2 regions of the Pseudobacteroides sp. genome follow, and region 2 is predicted to be linked to the other one. Evidence: predicted binding sites of a transcription regulator. Region 2 holds the regulator's gene; the other holds the start of a gene.

Region 1 (3,438 bases), on a different contig from region 2:
ACATTCCTGCCACAACAGAGCTTTCCGATAAAATAAGCAAAGATATGAAAAAGCTTGGTTTTAAGTTTGTAGGTTCTACCATTATATATGCTTTTATGCAGGCAATAGGTATGGTCAATGACCACACAGCAGACTGCTTTTTGTTTCATAAAGAGTAACTGATTTTGTAAAGAAAAATTGATAAATTGTAGTGTTTTCATGCATAAAAAACTACCTCCAATCCTTTGGACGGAGGTAGTTTTTTTATATAAGCATTTTCTTAATTCGGTTCCTTCAATTTCTTTATAAAATCCTCTTGTTCCTGCTTTAAAATAAGAATAAGCTTCTTTAAAAGCTTTGGAGTATTTACATCTGTATAGATAATCTTAAGGCCATACTCAAAATTGTTGGTGTCTTTGGATTTTCTTATAACAGTTGCCTTAAGGTGAAGTTTGATATCGAGGTGAAGCTCGAATTTTAATTCCTGGTATACCGGGAAATCATGTTTGGTGTTGATCATAAGGCCGTTTATACTTATGTTTTTAACAAGGACCAGGTTTTTTTTCTGAGATTCCCCTATTCTTACGTCGGCATAAAATGAAACGGGAAATCGTTCATAAAGCCTCTTATTTGTGATAGTCTCATAGTTGTCTATCTTTAAAGAAAGTTTATTATTGTCCTTATCGATATCTAAAAGATTACAGCTACCCATGTAAACCTCATTGTTAAACTCGCACCCCAAAACCACTGGATCGCCGGGAGAACAGTTAAGAAGTGCGACTTCATCGAATAGTTTTACAGATAGTGTATCGTCAAGAGTTTCGAGTACAATGCTTTTATATAACTTTGTACCGGAACAGTGGCGTATCGATACAATTTCACCGGCTTTTATATTCATCAATATCCCTCCGTATGAATAGAAATCTATTTTAATTTACAGTGTTTAGTATACCATAATGTTAAGTATATCATAATACTGTCAGGCAGCAAAGCTTGATAAAGATTCAAAACTAGCAATATAAGTATTAGTATGTTGGAATTTGGGTATTATATTGTTATTCTACTTTAATAGCTAAATATCCTTCAAAATTATTATCGGAAGGATAACAAATTTTTAATAATTTATTTTTCCCATGATTGTGTGGAAAAAGATTGTTAAAAATTTAATAAAATTGCCCAATTTCTATTGAAAAATGAAATAAAATAATATAGAATAACATTGGCAAAAAATAAAAAAGCCATAAAGTGGGGATTAGTGCTTTAGCTACATAATAGCTGCACGATAGTGATGGAAATATGTTTCACTATTATAACAAATTAACTAATAACATATAGGAGGATGATTTTAATGGCTGTAAAAATAGGTATTAATGGTTTTGGACGTATAGGACGTCTTGTTTTCAGAGCTGCGATTGAAAATCCAAACGTAGAAGTAACTGGTATTAACGACCCATTCATCGATCTCGAATACATGAAATATATGTTGAGATACGATACAGTGCATGGACAGTTCAAAGGTGAAATTTCCGAAGCTGATGGCAAATTGGTTGTAAACGGAAAGAAAATAGCTGTATTCGCTTCAAAGGATCCTGCAGAGATTGCATGGTCAAGCTGTGGAGCTGAATATGTTGTTGAATCAACAGGCGTATTCACAACTACTGAAAAGGCTTCAGCTCACTTCAAAGGCGGAGCAAAGAAAGTTATTATAAGTGCTCCTTCAGCAGATGCTCCAATGTTCGTTATGGGAGTTAACAACGATAAGTACACTAAAGACATGAACGTTGTTTCAAACGCATCATGTACTACAAACTGCTTGGCTCCTTTAGCAAAGGTTATCAATGATAACTTCGGTATAGTTGAAGGCTTAATGACTACTGTACATGCTGTAACAGCTACACAGAAGACTGTTGACGGACCTTCAAACAAAGACTGGAGAGGCGGACGTGGTGCAGGTTTCAACATAATTCCTTCATCCACAGGTGCTGCTAAAGCAGTTGGTAAGGTTATTCCTGAATTAAACGGAAAGCTCACAGGTATGGCATTCAGAGTTCCAACAGCTGACGTTTCAGTTGTTGACCTCACAGTAAGACTTGAAAAAGCTGCATCATATGATGAAATAAAGGCTGCTGTTAAGAAAGCTTCTGAAAATGAATTAAAGGGTATCCTCGGATACACTGAAGATGAAGTTGTTTCATCAGACTTCATTCATGATGCACGTACTTCAATTTTCGATGCAAAAGCAGGTATCGCATTAAACGGCAACTTCGTTAAGCTCGTATCATGGTATGATAATGAGTGGGGTTATTCAAACAAGGTAGTAGACCTCATCATTCACATGTCAAAGGTTGATGCTTAATTAGGAATGGATAACAATCATTTAAGTATTTTATCCATAAGTCAATAAATTGTTGATTAATAGTCCATCCTTCAACCCGACCAGCAGGGAGTGTTTTGGGGTGGACTTTTTAGATATTTCTGATTTATTAAAAGCAATTAATTTATGACTATTTTCATAGGAAGGAATGAATATAATGAGCTATAATAAAAAGTCAATTGAAGATATTGACGTAAAAGGTAAAAAGGTTATTGTCAGAGTTGATTTTAACGTTCCATTGGATGCAAACAAAAATATAACTGATGACAAGAGAATAGTTGGAGCACTTCCTACTATAAAGTATCTTGTTGATAAAGGTGCAAAAACCATTTTGGTATCACACCTTGGGAGGCCAAAGAACGGTTTTGAAGATAAATTCAGCATGAGGCCTACAGCAGTAAGGCTGGGTGAACTTTTGGGCAAGCCCGTTGTTATGGCTTCCGACGTTATCGGTGAAGATGCGAAAGCTAAGGCTGCAGCGTTGAAAGACGGTGAAGTTCTTATGCTTGAAAATGTAAGATTCCATAAGGAAGAAGAAAAGAATGACCCTGCATTTGCAAAAGAGCTTTCAACATTGGCAGAAATATATGTTAATGACGCTTTTGGTACAGCACACAGAGCACATGCGTCAACTGCAGGATTGGCAGATTATCTGCCTGCTGTCTGCGGATACCTTATTCAGAAAGAAATCGATATAATGGGTAAAGCATTATCAAACCCTGCAAGACCTTTTGTCGCAATTTTGGGAGGAGCAAAGGTTTCAGATAAGATAGCGGTTATTGAAAACCTGATAGACAAGGTTGATACACTCATTATAGGCGGCGGTATGGCATATACATTTATAAAGGCACAGGGTAACAATGTCGGTAAATCAATATGTGAAGCCGACAAGCTGGATCTTGCAAAGAGCCTTTTGGATAAAGCAGAAAAGAAGGGCGTTAAGCTTTTGCTTCCTATAGATAACAAAGTAGGAAAAGAATTCAACAACGATACAGAATCAAAGTTTGTATGCTCTACAGAAATACCTGATGATTTTATGGGTCTGGATATTGGGCCAAAATCAATTGAGCTTTTCGCAAATGTAT
Region 2 (3,438 bases):
GACTGCCACCTTCAATTTCTACGAAATTCGGGACTTACTCTAATTTTTTTGCCATATTAACCTCCATAATATAATTTTATTAACAACATTCAATCTACCAATATTTACAATTGCTGTTTATTTTGGGCGGCTCTCTTATCAAGACACATCTTCACCTCCTATAATTAATTGTGTTTTTCGTAAACTTATATCTATTTATTTAGTGGTTTTCATGAGCATTGTTAACTATACACGGAAAATCACTAAGAATTGAAATTTTTGCAAACATAAATACAAACGAAAGCACACAAATCAAAACTGAGGGTATATAAACCCATACTGCTTTGTTTCATAATTTTTAAAATAAAGCTATAAAATTATTAATGAGAAATATTAATTCACATACGGAAGTAAGTTTTCCATTTTGAACTTTGATAACAATATCGAGTTACAATATTTAAAACGCTTTATCAAATCTTTCATTCTTGAACTATAAAAGAATCTAAAGTGTACCTTTCATCCATTAATAGACAAAAACCTATTATTATAATCTTTTAGGGATGACCTTGAGCCAATACTTGAAAGCTCTTAAAAAAATTTTTATAGTAATTTGAATTGAACTTTCTATAATAGAAAGCTATTACGATACTATCAATTACCTTTTATGTAAATGTTCTTGTTGTTTTGTAAGAATTTTATCAATTAAAGTATATTTTGTCAATATATTTTTCTACATAATTTTCACAGTTTTAGGGACTAATGGTTCTTGAAAGTAACTCTCTTTTTAAACCATCATTCTACTTTTCCTAGCATAAACTTTGGCGGTTTATGTACTGTATTTACTCAATCTCCGCAACGTTAAAGTATCACATTTATCGAATTCATAACTCATTGGTTACATTTTAATTATAACACCCATGTAACCCTTTGTCAATCATCTCAATATTACTTTCTATAAAGTGACATAATTTTAATTTACAATAAGCAACCGTAATAATATTTTTGCGTATGTATTTTTTATTTTATTCATCTAGACTCTCCTCAATCAAAGTGATCTATAATCTATGCTAGAAATTATTGAGCTTACGCTAAATACACTACTAAGATAGATCTAACCAGTCGTTAAGAATATAACTTGAAAAGCATAAAAAAGTAACCAGTTGAAATAATTCATAAGTAAGATTTATTATCAACTGGCTACTTTTTACTTTATAATAGTCCTTTATAATCAATAATTAATGATATAAGTTCAAATAAATATAATTTTTAGCAACCTAAAATATACTTAACTAACAATCCCAGTCATCACTCTTATTGCCGGCAACCCTATTGAATTCATACTTCTCATTAAGCTTGTATCCCAACACCATGAGCCCGTCACTCAAGTGAACATTCTCTATAATAACATCATAGGGCAGCTTAAGATCCATTGGAGAGAAGTTCCAAAGCCCTTTAACCCCCAGCTTCGCTACTCTTTCAGCAACAATTGGCGTCTGCTCGAAGGGTACTGCCAGCATTGCGACATCAACATAGTTCTTTTCAACAAAGCTTTCCAAATCATCCAAATGTCTTATAAGTATACCTCTTATTTCTGTACCAACCAGACTGGCATCTACATCAAAAATACCAACTATCTTGAAACCTCTCTTTTCAAAATTGGTATAGTTGGCAAGTGCCTGCCCCATATTACCTGCTCCGATAATAATAGCATTATAGTTGTTACTCATCCCAAGAATATTTCCGATCTCATTAAACAGATACTCTACATTATAACCATAGCCCTGTTGACCAAATCCTCCAAAGCAATTAAGATCCTGCCTTATTTGAGATGCAGTTATACCCATCCTGCTGCTTAACTCCTGCGAAGAAATCCTCTTTATATCCATTTTTAACAAATCCGCCAAATACCTGTAATATCGCGGTAATCGTTTCACAACTGCAAGAGAAACTTTTTTCTTTAAGTTCATCTTTACACCCCAAAGTTTTAATAAATATTGGAATTTAACCTCATCTTAATATGATTATATCTCTTTGTTATTTTTTTGTCAATATTGTTGGCAGCAGATGATGGTGGTTGGCTTGTACTTTTAATATAGACAAGTTTAAAAAAGTAAATTGCTGTCGGGAGTGAATTTTGGTACAATTCAATATGGGACATTTTAAGGTCCGTAATCTTACTAGCAGAATGATGTTTAATTTATCAAAATATCAAACTAATAGAAACAGGGTGTCAATATGATAATATTAAATTGTAACGATATATGCCACTCTTACGGCATAAATACGGTATTAAAAAACATTTCCTTTAGTGTGCAGGATGGAGATAAAGTGGGAATAGTAGGGGTCAATGGTGCAGGTAAATCAACCCTTCTTAATATAATTAACGGCGAGCTGCAGTACGACAGCGGCACTATAAATATATCCAAAAACTACAAAATTGGGTTCCTGCATCAAAATACAGGACTTGATACTGATAATAATATTTTTGATGAGATGCTTTCAGTTTATGAAGAGCTCATAAATAAAGAGGTACGTCTTAAATATCTTGAGAAAGCAATAAGTAGCAAAGCACCGGGAGAAGAGCTGGATATTCTAGTGAAGGAATATGCAAGGATCTCGGATGAGTATTCTCTTAAAGGAGGATATGAGTATAGAAGCAGAGTTAAGGGAGTTCTTAAGGGACTTGGATTTAGCGAGGAACAATTTGATGCAAAGATTCATATTTTAAGTGGGGGTCAGAAAACCAGGCTTGCCTTGGCCAAATTACTGCTTTCGGAGCCTGATATCATGCTGCTGGATGAGCCTACAAACCATCTTGATATTGAGGCAATAATGTGGCTTGAAGGCTTTCTTAAAAATATGAAAAAAACGGTTCTCATTGTTTCCCATGATAGATATTTTCTTGATTCTGTTACCACTAAGACCCTGGAGCTTGAAAACAACTCCGCAAAGTTATATAACGGAAATTATACACAATATATAAAGCAAAAGGAAATTGACAGGGAAATACAGCAGCGGCACTATGAAAATCAGCAGCGTGAAATCGAAAAAATGGAAGCCTTTATCGCCCAACAAAAGCAGTGGAACAGGGAAAGAAATATAATAGCCGCTGAAAGCAGGCAAAAGGCTATAGATCGCATGGAAAAAATCGAAAAGCCCACAGATCTGCCCGGAAAAATTAATATTAAATTCAGAAAAAGCATAATTAGCGGAAACGATGTCATGTTTGTTGAAAATTTGTCCAAGTCCTACCCTGGAAAAAAGCTTTTTTCTGATATCAGCTTTAAACTTCGAAAGAATGAACGGGTATTTTTGCTAGGTCCCAACGGATGCGGAAAGTCAACTTTAGTAAAGATTCTTGTATCAAAGCTTCCGGCTGATGGGGGTATGGTAGAGTTCGGACACAAGGTAAAAGTAGGTTATTATGATCAAGAGCTCCAGGACCTTGATGAAAGCAAG

Evidence for each region. The regulator Rex, encoded in region 2, represses fermentation and respiration genes when NADH is low (regulators of the CRP and FNR family bind a similar motif). The targets are predictions, from matches to a motif close to ATTGTTAANNNNTTAACAAT.
Region 1: a site for Rex is predicted at 1,131-1,150, ahead of gap (type I glyceraldehyde-3-phosphate dehydrogenase). Genes of this name have one in related genera too.

What each region holds. Positions count from the first base shown of each region.
Region 1 covers NZ_DATCTU010000113.1:17,900-21,337, reverse strand. The annotation lists gene VIO64_RS18665 (DNA-3-methyladenine glycosylase I) at 1-158, shown strand, start outside; gene VIO64_RS18660 (PilZ domain-containing protein) at 260-877, opposite strand; gene gap (type I glyceraldehyde-3-phosphate dehydrogenase) at 1,328-2,335, shown strand; gene VIO64_RS18650 (phosphoglycerate kinase) at 2,508-3,438, shown strand, end outside.
Region 2 covers NZ_DATCTU010000133.1:101-3,538, forward strand. The annotation lists gene VIO64_RS22645 (redox-sensing transcriptional repressor Rex) at 1,269-1,946, opposite strand; gene VIO64_RS22650 (ABC-F family ATP-binding cassette domain-containing protein) at 2,215-3,438, shown strand, end outside.